DNA from 4 places in the Rothia sp. HMSC065D02 genome. Region 2 is predicted to be linked to each of the others. Evidence: riboswitches for the same ligand, from Rfam matches in the RefSeq annotation. Region 2 holds a riboswitch; each other region holds the start of a gene.

What was found. A riboswitch is a leader RNA that binds a small molecule or an ion and turns the genes downstream of it on or off. The one in region 2 is predicted to bind S-adenosylmethionine.
Region 1: it holds a riboswitch for S-adenosylmethionine, as region 2 does, so the genes downstream of both, HMPREF3016_RS00860 (LLM class flavin-dependent oxidoreductase) here and HMPREF3016_RS03020 (methylenetetrahydrofolate reductase) in region 2, are expected to answer to the same signal.
Region 3: it holds a riboswitch for S-adenosylmethionine, as region 2 does, so the genes downstream of both, HMPREF3016_RS03555 (bifunctional o-acetylhomoserine/o-acetylserine sulfhydrylase) here and HMPREF3016_RS03020 (methylenetetrahydrofolate reductase) in region 2, are expected to answer to the same signal.
Region 4: it holds a riboswitch for S-adenosylmethionine, as region 2 does, so the genes downstream of both, HMPREF3016_RS00840 (AMP-binding protein) here and HMPREF3016_RS03020 (methylenetetrahydrofolate reductase) in region 2, are expected to answer to the same signal.

The regions. Positions count from the first base shown of each region.
Region 1 covers NZ_KV820061.1:12,423-17,276, reverse strand. The annotation lists gene HMPREF3016_RS00870 (hypothetical protein) at 23-700, opposite strand; gene HMPREF3016_RS00865 (YchJ family protein) at 721-1,158, opposite strand; gene HMPREF3016_RS00860 (LLM class flavin-dependent oxidoreductase) at 1,297-2,724, opposite strand; SAM riboswitch class IV at 2,830-2,939, opposite strand; gene HMPREF3016_RS00855 (zinc-dependent metalloprotease family protein) at 3,168-4,385, opposite strand; gene HMPREF3016_RS00850 (zinc metalloprotease) at 4,725-4,854, opposite strand, start outside.
Region 2 covers NZ_KV820076.1:124,647-130,051, forward strand. The annotation lists gene metE (5-methyltetrahydropteroyltriglutamate--homocysteine S-methyltransferase) at 1-2,044, opposite strand, end outside; gene HMPREF3016_RS03020 (methylenetetrahydrofolate reductase) at 2,087-2,998, opposite strand; SAM riboswitch class I at 3,076-3,184, opposite strand; gene HMPREF3016_RS03025 (aldo/keto reductase) at 3,498-4,499, shown strand; gene HMPREF3016_RS03030 (sugar porter family MFS transporter) at 4,619-5,405, shown strand, end outside.
Region 3 covers NZ_KV820082.1:6,331-11,735, forward strand. The annotation lists gene HMPREF3016_RS03535 (ABC transporter) at 1-284, opposite strand, end outside; gene HMPREF3016_RS03540 (hypothetical protein) at 294-1,064, opposite strand; gene HMPREF3016_RS03545 (ABC transporter ATP-binding protein) at 1,061-2,062, opposite strand; SAM riboswitch class IV at 2,644-2,757, shown strand; gene HMPREF3016_RS03555 (bifunctional o-acetylhomoserine/o-acetylserine sulfhydrylase) at 2,867-4,213, shown strand; gene HMPREF3016_RS03560 (homoserine O-acetyltransferase MetX) at 4,311-5,405, shown strand, end outside.
Region 4 covers NZ_KV820061.1:5,093-10,497, reverse strand. The annotation lists gene HMPREF3016_RS00845 (hypothetical protein) at 1-827, shown strand, start outside; SAM riboswitch class I at 1,112-1,228, shown strand; gene HMPREF3016_RS00840 (AMP-binding protein) at 1,234-3,378, shown strand; gene HMPREF3016_RS00835 (MFS transporter) at 3,555-5,300, opposite strand.

The sequences.
Region 1 (4,854 bases), on a different contig from region 2:
TGGGATTTTCACCGTTTTCTGATCAGGCACGGCTTATGAGTCCTTTCACCAGACGTTCCGCTTCCCGCTCGCTTCTCGGGTCTTTGGAAACTAGGAGGTCGACCGCAACGTGCAAGGGGCGAATCTTAGGCAACTCTTTGACTGCGCGAAGAATAACGTTGGCATCCTGTGCCGGAACTTCACGCAGTGCGTAGATAAATTTCAGGGATTCGAGATTGTGGGGAGTCACATATGCTTCTACGGTAGCCCCGTAAATTTCCGAATATTCGTGGCTGACACCCGTAAGCGCTAATGTTCGTTCGTCCATCAAGTCATGCAGGTCAGCAGAAGGCACAGCATAGAATTGAAGTTTCGCATCTGCACGCACTGCATACTGTCTAAGAGCTTCTACCCCAAGTTCGGAGAGGTTATGTGCACGTTCTTTGGCACGGCGGCGTGCATCGGGGGTAAGGGATGCACTGTTACCGTCAAGATAGGCGGCAAGTTGATTGAAGGATGACATCGAGATTTTGCGCCCATGTGCGGAGTGATGCTCGTGCGGGTTATCTGAAACCATCCACCGCCCGGCGATTTTTTGTCCACTCAAAGATCCTCGTTCAAGGCGTGCACGCACGCTTCGGGGGCTCACCCCGGCGTGCTGGGCATATTCCGCGACTGACATCATGGCAAAAACATACCATAAGAGGAATATTTCTGCCATGCTACCCGATCGGGAGGAACTTAGCTGACCTCGCCGTCTAGGTAGTACCAGGTGCCGTGCACTTTCTCGAAGCGAGATTTTTCGTGCATGGCACCTTTCACACGTTCTTCGGCGGGCGTACCGGGAACTGAACGGTAGTACGCCGCGAACTCGACCGTGCCCGCCGCATCGAAGGGACCGCCCGAAGAGCCCAGAATATCCAGCCGGTACCAGCGCAGCGTTTCATCCAGCATTAACTCGGCGGGGCGCGTATGCGGGTGCCAGCTCGCCAGCAGGTAGGGCGCATCGTGCAGGGCGAAGGCGGTGAACCGCGAGCGCATCAGAGCCAGCGGTGTGGGCGCGCCCAAGGTTCCGGATGCGGCAAACTCGCCCAGGTACCGCCCGCAGCAGGCACCGTATACCTCGCCGCTTGTGCAGGGGCAGCGGGTTTGAGGATCATACAGGGTTGTTTCGCTCATGCACCCCATTTTAAACGTGCGTAAAAAAAGAGCCTTTATTCGAATAAAGCGGCATTTTTAATGCTTTATTCAAATAAAGGCTCTTTTTATCATCCCAGGAGGGGAGATTTTACAACCAAGCGTGCAGGAGCAGCGGGTTTAGTTGGCGATAGCGCGTGCCGGGGTATCTGCCGTGGAGGGCTTACCCACGTAGGCGCCACGGTACTTCGCGGCCGGGTGGGAGTCTGCAACCTTAGTCTGGCCCTTACCGAACAGGCTTTCGCGCAGGGTCTCACCCTCATAGGAAGTGCGGTAGCGCCCGCGCTTTTGCAGCTCAGGAACCACGAACTCGATGAAGTCCTCGAAGGAGCCGGGTGAAACGTGGTATGCCAGGTTAATACCGTCCAGTCCCCCTTCATCAATCCAGCGTTCGAGCTCGTCAGCCACCTGCTGCGGGTCGCCCACAATAACCTCGCCCATACCGCCAATAGTGCAGTGCTCGGCAATATCCTTACGCGTCCACTGCTTATCCTTGGCCTGCAGGGTGAAGGGAGTGAGGAAAGACTGAATCGACTCGGTTTTCACATAGTTGAGTACCTCGTCTTCGTCGAACTGGGAAAGATCCACACCAGACCAGCCACCGATAATGGCCTGCGAAGATTCCAGGTTCACGTACTTGCGGTACTCTTCGTACTTTGCCTTCGCCTTCTCTTCGGTTTCGTCCACAATGATGGAGAGCATCGCGAAAACCTTGATTTCGTCGCGGCCGCGGCCGTTCTCTTCGGCGCGGTCACGGATACGGTCGGTAATAATGCGGGTCAAATCGGGGCGCAGCGCACCGATAAACACAACTTCGGCATGCTTGCCCGAGAACTTCTGCCCGCGGCTGGATGCGCCCGCCTGGAAAATCACGGGGGTACGCTGGGGGCTGGGCTCGGTCAGACCCGCACCAGGCACGCTGAAGTACTTGCCCTTGTGCTGAATCGGGTGCACCTTGGCGGGGTCGGCGTAGATACCCTTCTCGCGGTCTTTGACGACCGCGCCGTCTTCCCAGGAGCCTTCCCAGAGCTTGTAGCAGACATCCAGGAACTCTTCGGCGAGTTCGTATCGGGTGTCGTGCTCAATCTGGGTTTCGAGGCCCTGACATTCGGCGGCGGAAGGCAGGTATGAGGTCACCACGTTAAAGCCCACACGTCCGTTAGTGAGGTGGTCGAGAGAAGCGTACTTGCGGGCAAGCGTGTAAGGCTGCTCGTAGGTGACGGCTGAGGTCACGCCGAAGCCCAAGTGCTCGGTTACGGCGGCCATTGCGGAAATCTGCATGAACGGATCGTTCACGGGCACCTGCGCGCCGCCTTCGATAGCTGGCGCAGCGGAGTTCTTGTAAATATCGTAGATGCCCACAACATCGGCTAGGAATACGCCGTCGAAGAGGCCCTTCTCAAGGATCTGTGCCAGGTCAGTCCAGTATTTGATGGTGTTGTACTCGGTAGCGCGGGAGCGGGGGTGGCGCCAGAGGTCGAAGCTCTGGTGACCCACACAGGTCATGTCGAATGCGTTAACTGCGATGCGCTTCTTCTGCTCAGCCATCTACGTATCCTTTCGCGAATGTTAGGGTGTTCCTGCACCCCGCGCGCCGCCTCCTTTATAGGTGGTGACCTTCTTGGTGTTCCAAGTCGTGCAGGTGGCGCATTCGCGCCGTACTTGCTTCGTGTCCCTTGAAGCCAGATCATCATCTGGAGCACCCCGCTACGGGAGAGGGTTGCCGCCCGGCTAGCCAGAGCTTTACACCGGGACTCATAATCCTTGATTTTGAGTGTATAAGGGGTGCCGTGGTTGGTGCGATATTATGACGAATATTAATGTTTGTGACTGCCGCCCGTAATATTAAGGGCCGCGTACGTCGCCCGGCGGACAGCAGTGTTCTTTCGATTGCAACGGCAAAATTCGGGAGCAATAGTTTGCAGCGGGAGCGTGTTTAACGCTCCCGCTGCCATTCTTCGCTCCTCATTGTAGGAGAAGCGTCAAATTATTTAGGAAATGAGGTCCATTTTGCGGGCGTCATCCGCAGTGATGGGGTTTATTTCCACCTTGGGCTCAGGGATAGTCTCGTCAGCACCTCGTCCAAACACAACTGCAAAGCTCAGTTTTTTCAGGTCACTTGGTGCCGTCAGCCAGCCTTTCATTCCGTCACGGTTAAGATCAAGAGCATAGATTCCATGGTCGATTTCGCCATTACCGTTGAGATCAACCGGTCCATCTGCTGGTCTCAGTACGGCCTCTGAATTGGGCCGATACATGTACCCACGCGCTTGGGGACCAAAGCCTTTGCGTTCGTCCAAGGCCCATTCTTTAAGGGTCGGCATATCTTGCTGCAGGTATCCGAAATATTTGGTTCCATCAGCCTTGGGCACACCGGTAAGCTGATAGTTGTAATTCATAACGCTGAAGTACTGTGGTTTACCTTTTTCGCCTTTCTCATCGGCATCACCACCGTGCTGCAGGCCGAGGTTGTGTCCCAGCTCGTGAATAAAAGTACCCACGCGAATATCGCTCATATTACCTTTATTGTTATTCCAGTGTGTCTTCCCCACAGTCACCATGAAATCACGACCTCCCAATTGTCCCAATCCTGATGAGCCGCTCTCCCCATTTTGTTGTTGCACGTAGTAGTCGCCCCAAACCATATAATGAAAGAGCCCTTCACGATACTGGTTAATATGAGAAGCTTTAAACTTGGCCCAGTTCCCATCTCTGTCATCTATATCGTCGCTGAACACTTGCCACTCGACCTGTTGACCCCCTCCCAAGTTGTACTTGGGGCCCCGAGCGGAACCGGCATCCAAGTGCAGATTAATACCCGTTCTACCGTCGGGATTGCTGATATTTAGATCCGCGAAAGATTGCACGATACGATCCAGCTCTTCCTCACTAGCAAGCTCACCGGGCATATAATCCATCTCGACAAAAATGTCTTTATGGTTGGGATCCGCGCCCATCTTAGGGAAATCGATCTCTGGTATGCCATCGTTATTGACATCGTACCCGTCTCTTTCCATCCCGTCGGGAATATGATCACCGTCGAGATCATCCGGGTTGGGTTCCTGAGCGAGATCCATATTCCGGTTCTGCGCGTGAGCAGGCTGAGCGGGTTTCGCCTCCACCGCAGAAACGGGCAGAGAATTCAGAGGAGCAACAAGCACCAGGCTGACGAATGCCAGCATCAGGCGCACTATAGTACGTAATTTCATGAGAGATATTCCTTAGTGTCATGTGTTGAGTGAGAGGGAATCTTAAATAGAGAGTGAAGTGAGTGGTATTCATCGGCGAGAACCTGCGATGTTTCGGGCTCTCGGATGCGAATACATCTTGGGCGGCATCACGATGCCGTTTGAGCAAGAGAGTGGTATATGAACGATTGTGCGGTGTAAAGCCCGGGAGCGAAGAGATGCAGCAAGAGTCAAGAGTGTGCTTCGTCTGGCTCGTTACTCGCCAGCTTCAGAACGTTATGTACGTCCTTGCACGCTCGGATTAACGTCCCTTAGCCGCTACACCTCTTCGCCCCCGTTTTAGGAAGAACGCCGAATGATTTAGGGAATAAGGCCCAGGTTGCGGGCGTCATCCGCAGTGACCGGGTTTTCTTCCGCTTCAGGCTGAGCCACAGGACCGCCAGCTCCAGCCTGAGTAGGCGTCATATCAAAGTTGAGCTTCTTCAGATCA
Region 2 (5,405 bases):
TCACATCCGCATTCAGGGCATTAATCGAATCAATAATCTCGTTGAACTCCGAGTAGCACAGGTGGGTGTGAACCTGAGTTTTATCCTCGACCGCGCTCGTCGCCAGGCGGAACGCATTCACCGACCACTTCAGGTACGCGGGCTGCTCATCACGGCGCAGTGGCAGAAGCTCACGCAGTGCCGGTTCATCCACCTGAATAATGCGGATGCCCGCCTCTTCCAAATCGGCGATTTCGTCGGCGAGCGCCAATGCAACCTGATTCGCGGTTTCCTCGCGCGGCTGGTCATCACGCACGAACGACCAAGCCAGAATAGTCACCGGGCCGGTCAGCATGCCCTTAACGGGACGATCGGTGAGCGACTGGGCGTAGGAAATCCAGGGCACGGTCACGGCCTCGCCGCGCAGCCCTTCACCTGAGCGTTTCACATCGCCGAACAGCACCGATGGGCGGGTGCAGCGTGAACCATAGGACTGCACCCAGCCGTGCTTCGTCGTGGCGAAACCATCGAAATTTTCGGCGAAGTACTGCACCATGTCGTTACGTTCGGCCTCGCCGTGCACGAGCACATCCAGGCCCAAATCTTCCTGGAGTTTAATAACGGAGGCGATCTCTTCACGCAGGAACTCGTCAAGCTGCTGCTGCGTGATTTTACCGGCACGTGCCTCTGCACGGTGGCGGCGAATATCGCCGGTCTGCGGGAACGAACCAATGGTTGTGGTCGGCAGCTTCGGCAGATTCAGATCGGCTTGGGCATCCCGGCGGGTCTTCAGTTCGGGACGCTCAAAATCCTGCGGTTTCACGGATGCGGCACGCTCACGGATTGCCGCATTATGCTTACGCGGATCCGCTGTGAAACGTGCTAGCGCTTCGTCGGCGGTCTTCAACTCTGCCTCAACCGCAGACTCACCGTCGGCAAGACCGCGGGCAAGAGTCACGATCTCGGCGACTTTCTGGTCGGCAAAAGCCAGACCGTCTACGGGCACATCGGCAGGGTCTTCAAGGTCAAGATCGTGCGGCACATGCTGCAGCGAGGTTGAGGACGCAACCGCCGCCGCACCGCCGTTAATGTTCTGGAGTGCGTGCAGGAGCGCTCGCAGGTCGGCGCGCCAAATATTGCGCCCGTTAATGGCACCCGCCACCAGGGTTACGCCGGAGTCTTTGAAGGCGGTCAGCGCCTCGGCATCGTAGAGCGTGGAAACCAGATCGAGATGCAGCGCCTCAATACCGGTGTCTAACAGTGCGGGCAGGTTCTCGCGCAGATTGCCGTAGGGGCTTGTCACCAGGATTGCGGGGCGGTTCGTTTCGGCTGCCAACGCGGTGTAAGTTTTACACGCCAATTCGGCGATTTTGGCGTTGGGAATGTCGCGGTCCACGGTCAGGCCGGGTTCGTCGAGCTGCACCCACTGCACGCCGCGTGCTGCCAGTTCGGCGAGCACCTGCTGGTAGGCTTTCACGAAATCGTCCAGGCGATCCAGCGGTGTGAACCCTTCGGGCGAACCCTGTTCGGCTTTTGCCCCGAGAAGCAGGGTGAGCGGGCCGACCAGCTGCGGGCGCACCGTCACCCCATGTTCCTTGGCGACTTCAAGCTGCTCGTCAATAGCTTCAAGATTCAGCTTGATCTCGGTATCCGGACCGATCTCGGGCACCAGGTAGTGGTAGTTCGTATCGAACCATTTCGTCATCTCCAGCGGAGGCAGCGTCTCGGTGCCGCGCGCTAGAGCAAAGTACCCGGGCAGATCGAGCAGGCCGCGCGCATCCTTGGCGTCGGCAAGACGCTTGGGCACGAGGGTGAAAAGGCGCACGGCATCGAGCACCTGATCGTAGTACGAGAAAGTCGCCGGGATAGACGAATCGGTTGCGCTAAGACCGCGCTCGATCACACGGTCATAGTAGGTGCGCTGCACATCTGCGGCCGCCTGGCGCAGTTCATCCTGTGTGATTTTGCCTTTCCAGAACGCTTCCTGTGCCTTCTTCAGCTCGCGGAAACGGCCCACGCGGGGGTAACCGACGATGGTTGCTGCGGGGAATGGGGTGTGGGTCATCCTAGTTCCTTACTGTGGGAGGGTGTCAAATAAAAGGGGAGTTTAGAGGTATTGAAGATCGCTTAGGGGGAGTTTGAAACGGTTCGAGTAGCGCGGAACGTCGAGTTCTTCGAGGACGTCCAGCACAGCCTCATGCTCGTTAAATGTGAAGAAATGCAGGCCGGGGGCGCCAGCATCAAGCACCTTGCGACATTGGTCGAGCGCATGTTCCACGCCGATGCGGTGCATCTCGCGCGGCTCACTCGCGGTTTCCAGGCGATGCGCCAGCTCGCGCGGTACTTCAAGCCCGGCAAGCTCGCACAGCTTCGTCAGCCGAGTCAGCGAGGTAACGGGCATAATACCGGGGATAATGGGCATCTCCACCCCGGCAAGGCGCGCCGCATCCACCAGCCCCGAATAGCGCTCGGTCTCAAAGAAAACCTGGGTGATGGCGAAATCCGCCCCGGCACGCTGCTTTGAAAGCAGAATCTCAATGTCTTGAAGAAGCGAGGAAGACTCGGGGTGCTTATGCGGGTATGCCGCAACCCCAATCGACACCTTCCCCGCAGCAAGATGCGCGAAATCCTCACGTTCCACCCTGCGAATCAGCTCCACCAGGTAGCGGGCAAAAGGCAGCTCAAGCGAGCGCGTGTTTTCGGGTGGAATATCGCCGCGCAGCGCCAAGAACCCGCGTACTCCAAGCCCCAGAATCAGACGAACCGAGCGTTCCAAATCGGCCACGGAATGCCCCACGCAGATTAGATGCGCCAGCGGATTCAGCGAGGTTTCATGCACCAAGTGATCGAGCAGAGCCAGCGTCTTTTGGCGGCGCTGCGCATCGCCCGAATAGGTAACGGAAACATAATCCGGGTTGGTTTGCTCAAGCTCGGCAATGGTTTTGAGCAGGGAATCGCAGCTTGCGTGCGACCGTGGCGGATACAGCTCGTAAGAAAGAGCCGGGTGAACTGTCGTCATTTTCATTCCTCCGTGTTCACCCGATAGAAGCGTGCCCGAAGGTACGCCAAATCTTAGCAAGACGCGAAGGGAATTCACTTCTATCGGTTCTGGCGGGAGCACCTTGTCCGTCCACCCCATGGGTGGAGGCTGGCGAGGTTGCTGCGACGTCTAAGAGCCAGATCTCTCGGTCGCTCTGGATAGATAACGTTCCTATTCTAGGCAGGATGCGCGGTGCCAGCAAGAATATGTCAGCACATGTCGTCGAGCGGTCATAACCGCTTAATATTTGTGGGATGCGGCGAAACAATACGTCATACGGGTTCGCGGCGGTGCGGGTCAGCGCGTTGAAACCTCCACCTGATTTGGCCGCAAGTTTGGCCGCAAGCAGATAATATTTCGACGAACAGTAGCGGAATGTTATCCGCTCGTCACGAAACTATCTGCTCGCGGGAGAATTGCAGAGCGCCGTGAACGTCATGTTGCGACCATGTACTGTCAAACACGGTAGAGTAAACGTATGGAACGCATCGAATCTCCCGCATATGCACGCCTGGGTAACTCCGGGCTGGTCGTGCCCTCTGTCGGTATCGGCTGCAACAACCTGGGACGCCCCGGCACCCCCACTCAAACTCAGGAAGGCACCAACGCCGTGATCGCCGCCGCAGTCGAGGCGGGCATCGGCTTCTTCGATATTGCCGACCTATACGGCGCCGAACCCGGGCTGTCAGAAACCATGTTCGGTACCGCGATGCGCGAACTCAACCTCAACCGCAATGACCTGATCATCGTCACCAAATTTGGGCTCCCTACTGGTACCCTCAACGGCAACGACTGGGATGCGCGCGGCTCACGCCGATACATCATACGTGCCGTCGAAGGTTCACTGCGCCGCCTGGGAACCGAGTACATTGACCTGTATTTCTACCACAGCCCCGACCAGAACACCCCGCTGGAAGAGACCCTATCTGCTCTCGACACGCTCGTGACCAGCGGAAAGGTGCGTTACCTAGGGCACTCCAACTTTGCGGGGTGGCAGCTTGCCCACGCCGAGCACCTCGCCCGCGAACTCGGCACTGAGCGGTTTATCGCCGCCGAAAACCACTACAACCTGCTGGATCGCCGTGCCGAACTCGAAATTCTTCCCGCCGCCCGCCACTTCGGGCTCGGGGTTCTCCCGTATTTCCCGCTCGCCAACGGGCTTTTGACCGGAAAATACCGCCGCGACGGCATCCCTGCAGGGTCACGTCTGTCGCACTCCAAAGCGCAGGTACTCGCGCAAGCCGATTGGGAACAACTCGATGCCTACCGCGAATTCTGCGTCGATCTGGGGATCTCTGAGGTTCAAGCATCCATCTCTTGGCTCAAACAGCAGAACCCCGTCGCCAGCGTGATCGCCGGGGCAACCACCCCCGACCAGGTACGCGCAAACGCGCAGGCCGCAAGCGTGCGTTTCAACGATGAAGAACTGGCGCGGCTCAACGAGATTTTCCCAGCGCCTGAAAGCATTGCACTTTTCTAACAACCTCCTTCGCCACTGCGAATATAGCCAAATGGGAATATAACTAATCGGGAATATACCCAAGCCAGCAAGCGTTTAAAGACTGTGCGGTCTCTCAACCTGTGCCGTACAAGACCCTCATGAAAGACAAAAATATCCGCATGAGCATCACCACCGAGCCGCCGAATCGCGCCAGTGCACTACCCCCGCTCGGGCAGGGCGCACACACACGCCGCCTAGGCGTTATCGCGCTGGTGGCAACCTTCGGCGGGCTCCTCTTCGGGTACGACACCGGCGTTATCAACGGTGCCCTCGACCCCATGAGCCGCGAACTCGGCATGGACAACACCATTCAAGGCTGGGTCACAGGCTCCCTCGCCTTCGCTGCCGCCCTCGGAGCCATGGTCACCGGGCGTATCTCAGATGCCATCGGGCGACGCAAAACCATCATCGGACTCTCAATCCTCTTCATCTCGGGCGCGCTCGCATGCGTTTTCACCCCCAGCATTGCTGTACTGTTGATGGGCCGCACGATGCTCGGGCTCGCTGTGGGAGGCGCATCCGCAGTTGTGCCTGTATTCCTCGCCGAACTTGCACCCTACGAAATTCGCGGATCACTCTCCGGGCGTAACGAACTCATGGTCGTCGGCGGGCAGCTCGCAGCGTTCATCGTGAATGCCATCATTGGCAACCTCTGGGGTGAACACGACAGCGTATGGCGGTGGATGTTCGCCGTTTGCGCTCTGCCTGCGCTCGCGCTTTTCATCGGTATGCTGCGCATGCCCGAATCCCCACGCTGGCTTATCGCCCAGGGGCGCACCGAGGATGCGCGCGCTATTATGCGGCGCATCCGCCCCGCCGAACGTGCCGATGCCGAAATTGCGGACATCGCGCGTTCACTTGAGGAAACCCGCACCCAAATCGGTA
Region 3 (5,405 bases), on a different contig from region 2:
CACACCTGCTCGAACACTCCCAGCCAGCGGTCGGTCGCCGCGCGTGCCACAACACCGGCCGCCACACCGAGTACCACGCTTGCCAGGGCAGAGGCGCATGCGATCCGCACAGGATCAGGTGCGGAAAGATCGCGTCCTAGTAGAACGCTGAACAGCACGCTCAGCCCCGGTACGATCACGAGGGTGCTGAGTGCCGTACCAACTGTGGCGAAGGTGATAGATGAAGACCATCCAACTTTGGCGGTACTGTTCAGACGATAGAGAAAGTTCGTTCGTTTAAACATCGCAGCCTCCTAGATTGCGCCCAAAGTGCCATGCACCGTTGCCGCGCGCAGTGCTCGCCTACCCAACAGATATGCCGCGAGCATCCAGAAGGCTGTGACCGCACAGGTTTGCACTACCACGCCCAGAAAGTCACCGAATGAGTTCATAGGCATCTGCCCAAGCAGAACCTTCACGGGTGTCTGAATCGGAATCAACGTGCCGAGCGCATCAAGCCATGCAGGCGCGGAACTCTCGGTAAAAAGCACCCCTGAAGCCACGAAAACCGGCACGAGCAGCAGCTCCTCATAGGCGATAGCGTTCGGGGTCGCCACAAAGAACCCTGCAATCACAAAGGTCACCGCCAGACACGAGACCCACAGCAGCGGAAGACCCACCAGATAGCGTGCACCCACCTGAGTAAAATCCGTGAAATCCACCGAGAAGGTGCACAGCGCCCAGAAAACCCAGGCCAATGGCAGGGCAGCAAGCCCAAAAATGGAGGCAGTTGAGACCACCGCTGCGAGCGCACGCAGCGGGTTCACGGCACCATTGAGCAGATACACGAACGTTCCCCGGTAGCGCTCAAAGTTGAGGATCCCGGCGGCAACAATGCACATGTTCCAGGTACCGATAATGCCTGCGCGAGTCCAGGCGAGGGTCGCATCTACTGGCCAGGCACCGGCGGCGAGCGCCTGTAGGGACGTTGCTCCAAAGGTACTCAGCAGTAGCAGCTGCAGGAAGTAGGGAACCGTGAGAAATTGGCGCAGGGAAAAGGATACCAGATGAAGCTGCCGGTTCATCGTTTCAGTCCTTCCGCCATGGCCAGATATGCCTCTTCGAGGGTGGCTGGGCGAGTATACAGCGGTGTGAGCATCTGAACCTCACACTCAGCGAGAATACGGGTCAGCAGAGCCTCGGCGTGTTCGGTACTGAAGGGGTGCGGCTTTTCCGAAACAGAACGTTCATTCCAGTAAACGGTGATCTCCCACTCGCTGCCGCGCGGGGTCAGCAACAGTGTTCCTGCATCGCCCAAAGACCGGGCAAGTTCTTGAAGCACCGGCCCGGCATTCGCACCCACACGCCCCACGGTGGTAGCGGAGATCCCGGCATGCGCAGTAATATCCGCCACCGTGCCCGAAACCGCTACACGACCGGCCCCGATGACCGTGACCCGATGCGCTAACTCCTCAATCTCGCCCAGCAGATGGCTCGTGAGTAAAATAGCGGTGCCGTCATCAGCGAGGGAGCGAATCAACTGGCGTATTGTCAGTGAAATATCTGGGTCAAGCCCGTTCGTCGGCTCATCCAAAAGCAGCAGTTTTGGCTCGCCCAGCAGTGCCCGCGCGATGTGCAGACGTTGTTTCATACCGCGGGAAAACTCTTGTACCTTCTTCGCGGCGACATCTGCAAGATCGACCCGTTCCAAAGCGCTCGCCACCTGGGTACGGCGTTTGCGCGCGCTAACTCCGGCAAGGTCGGCAAAGAAGAGAAGATTATCGCGGGCGGATGCTCGCGGATAGAACCCGGTATCCCCGCCGAGTACAAGCCCTAGGGATGCGCGCGCACGCTGGGGGTGCGCAAGCGCATCCACCCCGTCGATGCGCACAGTTCCGCTCGTGGGAGTCAGCAGTGTTGCGCACATCTGCACAACCGTTGTTTTCCCCGCTCCATTGGGACCGAGCAGAGCATTAATTTCGCCGGAACTTATGCTGAGTGAAACATTATCGACAGCGGTGAAAGCGCGTTCACCCTTGCCAAAGGTGCGGCATAGCTGTGCCGCGTCAAGAATTGTAGACATTGTGATAAAACCTTGCGGTGCTTAGTCACCCGAAGCCTCTTGAGCATGGTGTTCGCACGCCTGCAATACGTGGGACGGGTGAGATGAATAGTCGTGAGAGAGGCACTTCTTAGTGCCTGAATAATCCCAAGCCACCGACTGCAGATGCGGAAGGTATAACAATAAAACCCTCAGAACTTTGGTGTCCCAAGCGCTCACTATGCGCTTCTGAAATGTATCGAACCAAAGCAGGGTTATTTCTAAAATTTTTAGAGCCCACCATCTGGGCGGGCATTCCGCGAGCCGGTGCGACTTTAGCGGGAGGTCATACCTCATCACTCCTAGATTCAAGGTTTCAATCAGTGTAGCATGGCTCACGATTGCCTACACTGATGGTAATTTAGCGACGGCTAACGGCAGATCACATGGCTTTAGCGGTTCGGGTACAACATAGGCACGGTCACAAGCGCATAAGTATTGGTGTTTCTCCCAAAACAATAGGCTGTCGTGAAAACAGTTCATAAAACGTCATCTTTGCAACAATGCGCCGAAAATACGCATCCCGCTTGACCATGTGCGCTTCCTATGAAACTCTAGATGCAGGTCATGAGAGCCAGTGATAAGCCCCAGCTAGCTGGCCGGCAACCCTCCTCCGCGGTGGGGTGCCCTGGGTGAGGACCAGGCGTTGAACACAAAGTACAACGCAAGCGCGGGACCGATGTGCCCGATTCTGGTACATCGTTTTTTCGTTTGCAGAGAAGAAAGCCTAAGAGCTCTGTACCGAAATCGGCATGCGGCCCCCTGAACTATTACAAGGAGCTTCGCATGAGCAACACTACAGTCCCGACTCCCGCCAACCCCGCCGGTTGGAAATTTGAAACCCGCCAGATTCACGCGGGGCAGGCACCGGATGCTGCAACGGGAGCTCGGGCGTTACCTATCTACCAGACCACCTCGTTCGTTTTCGAGAACGCAGAACAGGCCGCTAACCGTTTTGCTCTCACAGAGCTTGGGCCTATCTATACCCGTCTGAACAACCCCACCCAAGAGGTTATCGAAAACCGCATCGCATCCCTTGAAGGGGGAGTGGGCGCGCTTTTGCTGGCCTCAGGCCAAGCGGCTATTACCTATGCGATTCTCAACATTGCGGGCGCGGGCGACCATATCGTGGCTTCCCCATCGATTTATGGGGGAACCTACAACCTACTTAAATACACGCTTGCCGACCTCGGCGTTGAAACTACGTTTGTTGAAAACCCGGACGACCTGCAGCAATGGCGCGATGCGGTTCGCCCCAACACGAAACTCTTCTACGGAGAAACCGTACCTAACCCCCGGAATGATGTGCTCGACATCGAGCCTATCGCCCAGATCGCCCACGACAATGGCGTTCCCCTAATCGTTGATAACACTGTTCCCACCCCATATCTGGTGCGCCCCATCGAATTTGGTGCGGATGTTGTAATCCATTCCGCCACAAAATATCTGGGTGGGCACGGCACCTCAATCGGCGGCGTTATCGTGGACTCCGGGAATTTCGACTATGGAGCCAATCCCGAAAAGTTCCCCAAGTTCAACGAACCTGCCCCCGGTTACCACGGTCTAGTTTATGCCCGTGACTTGGGCAAAGACTCCGCTTTTGGTGCGAACCTTTCCTATATTCTCAAGGCGCGGGTTTCGCTTCTGCGCGACACCGGGGCGGCGATCTCTCCAACCAACGCCTTCAACATTGGTATCGGTCTGGAGACTCTTTCCCTGCGCATCGAACGCCATATCGAGAACGCGACCAAGGTCGCAAACTGGTTGGAGGAGCATCCGCTGGTCGATCAGGTGATCTGGGCCGGTCTGCCTTCCTCGCCCTGGTACGAGCGAGCCCAGAAGTACCTGCCGAAGGGGCCGGGCGCCGTCGTGGGATTCACCCTCAAAGACGCCGACCTGGAACAGACTCGCACCTTTGTGGATGCTCTGCAGCTGCATTCCAATGTGGCGAATATCGGCGATGTACGTTCGCTTGTTATTCATCCCGCATCCACCACCCACTCGCAGCTTTCCGAGGAAGAGCTAGAGGCAATTGGGGTGAGCAAAAACTTTGTGCGCCTCGCCGTAGGGATCGAGAATATTGACGATATTATCGCAGACCTAGAATTGGGTTTTGCGACTCTGAACGCCTAACCTGCACCGCCGCGACCGGGCTGCACAGTAAGTGCCCGGTCGCGGTATCGGTTTCTCGCCTGCCATTACCAAAACTACCGGTTACCCAGGAGAAAACATGACGGAAAATACCGTACACGCCACCTATCTGTCGCAGCTGCAGTATCCCAGCGCTCAGGGGTACCTGCGGCAGATGGCGATCGGTGATTTCACCCTCGAAAACGGTACCGTGCTTCCACAGGTGAACATTAGCTACGAGACGTGGGGGACTCTTAACGAAGCTGGGGACAACGCGATTCTTATTCTGCACGCCCTCACCGGCGACACCCATGTTTCGCGAGGGATTCCCACATCAGATATGCCTGCACCCAGTATCCGTGCGGTCGAAAGTGATGGTTGGTGGGAAGGTATTGTGGGGCCGGGTGCGGTGGTCGATACTACCAAGTATTTTGTGATAGCCCCCAATATCTTGGGTGGATGCTACGGCTCGACCGGTCCGGCAAGTATCGTACCCGAGGGGTACCCGGGTGCCGGGAAACCCTGGGGGTCACGCTTTCCTCACGTCACTATTCGCGACTCGGTACGAGCCGAAGCCGAACTTATCGCCCGGTTGGGGATTAAGAGTTTTCACCATGTAATCGGAGGATCGCTCGGCGGGGCACGCGCTATCGAATGGGCGGCAACCTTCCCCGAGCTGGTACGTGGATGCGCGGTCATCGCCGCCGGCCCCGCCGCCACTGCCGAACAGATTTCCTGGGCGCACACCCAGAACCTCGCCATCCGTGCTGATGCCAATTTTGCTTCCGGCGACTATTACGGGGGAGCGGCACCCACGGCCGGGCTCGCGCTGGCGAGGCGCATAGCCCACACTACCTACCGCAGCCCAGCCGAGTTGGAGCATCGCTTTGGGCGGCAGGCAAACCGCGGCGAATCCACCGACGGCGGGTCCATTGGTGAGAACCGCGGACGATATGCGGTCGAAAGCTACCTAGACCACCACGGCGATAAGCACGTTGAGCGTTTTGACGCCAATAGCTACCTTGCCGTGAATGAGGCGCTAATTTCACACGATGTTGCACGCGGGCGCGGCAGCCTCTCGCATGCGCTTGCGCTCAGCGATTGTAAGTGGACTATCGCCGCCGTAAGCACCGATCGTCTGTTTTTTCCGCACGAATCGTATCGTCTGGCGGAGGCGCTGCCGGTTTCCGTAAAG
Region 4 (5,405 bases), on a different contig from region 2:
GCGGTAAGTTTACCCCCGGCGGCAGCATCGGCAAGGCAAAGTGGGGCGGTGCAGGTTTCTGGTTCTCAGCACCCAAGGCAACCACTAAAGACGGCAAGCAGACATACTACTCGGGCACCACTACCCTACTCGCCGGTGCGCGCCTGCGCTTGGAGCACCGTTTCGTTTTCCCCGACTGGGCCGAGATCGACGGGGCAGAACCTCCGGGCTGGAATAAAAATACTGACGATTTTGCGGTTTCCCTCGTCATCAATCCCACGCCAGAAAACGGCGATAACCCTAAGCTCGTCGCCTTCAACGGTGGTGCTATGTACGGTACCTTCAGCGAGATGACCTCTAACGGTAATGAGCTGATAGGTTACGTTGATATCAAGCTTGAGCAGGATGTTGTAGCTTCCAGCCACAATGGCGGCGGAACTCAGGTCTACAACCAGATCTTGGCCAGCCAGTTCGGTACACATTTTGAAGATTTCTATCTCGAACGCTACGGTGTGACCACCACCTTGACGATCCTCAGCGGCACTCTGCGCTACGAACCTGAGAATGGTGCCCCCAAGAGCGATATTGACCTGACCGGTCAGCAGGCTGTGGCATCCATCGATCATGTTGGCGAACCTGAGAATCCAGATCCGAGCACTCCCAGCACCCCCAGCGACAAGTCAAAGTCCAACTCGACGGGATCAACGGGTGACCAGAAAAACAAGGATCAAGAGAGCGACTTCACCGTCCGTAACGACATTCAGATCGATCCTAACGACTGGTTATCCGGGCAGAAAAACCCTAACGGAGCCTCGAAAGGCTCAACCAACGCACAAAAACAGAACTAATCGGTAATTTTGGGTGAGTAAACGGCACTCCCACCGGATAAATCCTCTTGACGAGGCGCATCCCGGTGGGAGTGTTTTTCTTGCACTGTTCGCGAGCAGGTGGTTTTTGACCCGAGCAGGTAGGAAAATCCTACCTTGTCGACAAAATCCTACCTGCTCGCGGTATAGGGTGTGGTGTGGACGGAGGGCACAATATTGCGGAATGTTACGAACGTGGCGCATACATACGCAATATGACGGGATGCCTTTGCACCTGCGCCAGCTACAAGGTTTACTAGATTGGTAATCCATCTAGAGCGACCGAGAGACCTGGCTCGACGACGTCGCAGCAACCTCGCCTGCGGTGGCGCATCATGCGCCTTCATAACGCCGAAGGTGCTAACGCCAGCAACCGATGGGAGATACTGTGGGACTTCCCTCCCCTTTTTCATTCACGAATCCTCTAGCACCCACCCCCAACCCCGCGCACGAATCTGACGAGGCGCGGGTAGCGTTCTGGGAAAAACAAGCCGAGCGCCTAAGCTGGGGCAAGACCTGGGACAACGCACACACCTTCCACAAACCGCAGGTTATCGGAACCGATGCTGAGGGCATCGAAGAATACTCCGTACCCGAGATTAAGTGGTTCGAAGGCGGCAAACTCAACGTCGCCTACAACTGCGTGGACCGCCACGTGGAGGCAGGCCGCGGCGACAAAGTAGCCCTCTATTTCGAGGGTGAACCCGGTGACCGTGAAGCTATCACCTACGCCGAACTGCAGCGACGCATCGCCCGCGCCGCCAACGGCCTGCTCAAACTCGGCGTGCGTAAAGGCGACCGTGTAGTAATCTACCTGCCGGTTATTCCCGAAACCATTATCTTCACGCTTGCGTGCGCGCGCATCGGCGCAATTCACTCGCTCGTGTTCGGCGGGTTCTCGGCGGAGGCGCTGAAATTCCGGGTGGAAGACACCGGCGCGAAGGTTCTGATCACCACCGACGGGCAGAACCGCCGCGGCAAGGTCGTGCCCGTGAAGGTGAACGCCGATGAAGCATGCTCAGGTGAGAACAATATCGAGCACGTGATCGTGGTGGATCGTACAAGCGCCGCAGACCCCGTGGCGCACGCGCAGGTTCCCTGGACGGCCGGGCGCGATATTTGGTACCACGACCTGGTGGACGATCAGCCCGATACCCATGAGTACGAGCTGCATGATGCCGAAGACCCGCTGTTTATCATCTATACCTCCGGCACCACAGGCAAACCCAAGGGCCTGGTGCACACGATGGCAGGGTATTTGGTGCAGACCGCATACACCCACGCACTGCTGTACGATCTGCTGCCGGACTATGTGGATGAAGACGGGGTGCTGCGCCCCGATGAACTGTCTGCCGTGAACGATCCGGCGAAGGTTGAATCGACTGTGCACTGGTGTACCGCCGATCTCGCGTGGGTGACCGCGCACACCTACGAAATCTATGGTCCGCTTGTGAACGGGGTTACCGAGGTTATTTTCGAGGGTACCCCCAATACTCCGCATTATGGCCGCCATTTCGAGGTTATCGAACGCTATGGCGTCACCAACTATTACACCGCTCCAACCCTGATTCGTTCCCTCATGGGGGCTTTTCCTGACGGCCCCGAACCCGGAAAATACGACTTCTCATCTGTGCGTCTGCTCGGGTCTGTGGGCGAATCCATTAACCCTCAGGCGTGGAAGTGGCTGCGCAAGCACGTGGGTGGGGGTACCGCATCGTTTATCGATACATGGTGGCAGTCCGAGACCGGATCGACCATCTGCTCCCCGCGACCACATGACCCCGCCTTCGCACCCGAAGGAACCTTCCCCGAAGGCACCCCGCACTGCACTCCCCTTCCCGGATGCGCCACCCGCGAAGTCCCCGGCGTCTCGGTGCGCGTGGTGGACGAGCACGGTGACTTCGTTGAGCCCGGCAAACAGGGCTTCATTGTGGTCGATAAGATCGGCCCTTCCATGGCACGCACTGTCTGGGGCGACCCGCAACGCTACCTGAATTCCTATTGGAAGCACTACGGTACGCGCGGCTGGTTCCTCGCCGGTGACGGTGCGAAAGTCGATGATGAAGGCAACGTGTACATCCTGGGGCGCATCGACGATGTGATCAACATTTCCGGGCACCGCCTTTCGACCATCGAAATTGAGTCTGCGCTCGTGACGCACCCGGCCGTGGTGGAGGCTGGCGTGTGCCCCGTGGAGGACGAGCTAACCGGCCACCAGGCAGTCGCCTATGTGACGCTCACCGACGAAGGTCGGGCACTTGCCGAAGACGAGCTGAAGACTGCACTCACCCAGCATGTGCGCGAGCATATTGGCCCTATCGCTAAACCCAAGGATGTGGTCGCGGTCGCCGATATTCCTAAGACTCGTTCAGGGAAGATTACCCGCCGTCTGCTGGGTGAGCTCTACCAGGGGCATAAGCTGGGTGATATTTCTTCGCTTCAGAATGAGGAGGCGCTCGGCGCTATCGCACAGGTGCTCGTGCAGACTGGGCGAGTAGACCCGGATGCGTTCACCGAGGATCAGGCGGCATAGGGGGTTGTGCCCGGCAGCAGTATCGCGCCGAATCTGATAGAAAGGTTCCCTGCGAGCGCGAACATTGTAGGAAAATAGCTCCCAATATCCTTAAACTACAGTGCGGCATATAACCTGCTGGTTATATGCCGCATTGGCTATATATACTAGTCAAATAGTATATTCCTCAAATAGAATTATGGCTTAGAAGGATTTTTCGCGTCCTTTTCCGAAGAAATCGGTTGCGTCTCGTCTGCGGGGCGTGCCTCGGTTGAGGCGGTCACCTCCGCATCAGGATCGGCACCGGAAGAGTGTGAGCCGTCCCGTGCCGAATCAGCTTCCGCATGCGGCTCAGTCGTATTCTGCCCGGATGTCCACGCGCCCTTATCCACCGGCTTGGCGAAGAAGAGACACGCAACCATGCCCACAACTGCCAGAACCAGCGCTAGCATCAGTGAGTCGTTCATTGCGGTGGCGATAGGTTCACGCAGGAAGTCGGGAACCTGACCGCCGGACATTCCTTCGCCGCCGACGGCGGGGGCGTTCATGGCGCTTCCGCCGGCGCCCGAGGGACGCATCCGCTGCATGGTCTGCGCAATCTGGTCGGCGATCAGACCGCCCATGAGAGTGGCGATACCCGCCGAACCGAGCACACCGGCAACCTGACGAGTTTCGTTATACACGCCCGACCCGGCACCGGCTAAACGAGGCGGCAGGTTGCGGGTTGCGGTCACCGCTAGCGGACCCCAAATCATAGAGTTGCCGATACCCAAGATCGCAAAGGGTATGAGCAGAAGCGCGAGGGATTGATCCGCCGTCATCAGAGCGCGCAGAACGACAAATCCGACTACCAACAGGGCAAACCCTGAGACCGCATACCATTTGGGGTTTGACGTGCCTAAACGCTTGCCAATGACCGGAGAGAGCGCACCTGAGAACAGGGCGAGCGGGGCGGTCATGAGTGCTGCCTGGGTGGGGCTCATACCGCGCACCTGCTGGAAATAGATGGTGGTGGGGAATGCCATTGTGAGGGTGTGTGCACCCATTGCGGCGATAGCAATATTCGATACCGAGAAGTTGCGGTCTTTGAACAGTCCCAGCGGTACCAACGGTTCTTTGCGGTTAACGGCCTGCCACACGATAAAGAGGGTGAACACGATGATGCCCGCGATAATCATGCCCCATACACTCACCGAGATTCCGGTTCCCCACAGCGACTCGGTGATAGTGCCCCAGTCGTAGGTGGATCCCTCCTGAATACCGAAGACCATCAGGAACAGGCCGATAGCGGAGAGAGCCACGCCCAGCCAGTCGAAGTTGTGCTGTTTGGAGGGGAAATGAGGAATATTCCGAACCGCCAGATAGGTGCCGATCACACCGATAGGGATATTGATGAAGAAGATCCACGTCCAGCCGGGACCGTCCACGAGCAGACCGCCAGCGATAGGGCCCACGAGCGATGCGATACCGGCCGCCGCGCCCCACACGCTCATTGCCACCCCGCGTTTATGCGGCGGGAACATGAGCGTAATAATGGACATGGTTTGCGGGGTCATAATTGAGGCGCCTATCCCCTGCACCACGCGCGCAACGATCAGCATCTCCACATTGGTCGAGAGCCCGCACCACAGCGAAGAGAGGGTAAAGACCACCATACCGAGCAGGTACATCTGCTTCTGCCCGAACCTATCGCCCAGGCGACCGGTAATCAGCAGCGGCACCGCATAGGCGAGCAGGTAGGCGCTGGTCACCCAGATCACGGCGGAGAGCGAGGCGTTGAGCTCATGCTGCATATGGGGCAGCGCCACGGTGACGATAGTGGTATCGAGCAGGATCATAAAGAACCCGATCACGAGTGACCACATGGCAACCCACGGCTTCTCGGCGGTTTGCTCCATTGATGGTACGCTGCGGTGCGTCTTTGATGCGGCTGGCTCTGCCATAAATCCCCTGCCTTGTCTTCTCGGCGGTACCGCCGGGCAATAAAAACCTAGCACTTCATCATAACGCCGGCTTGAGCCCCGCACGAGAATTCTCATCATGCGGTG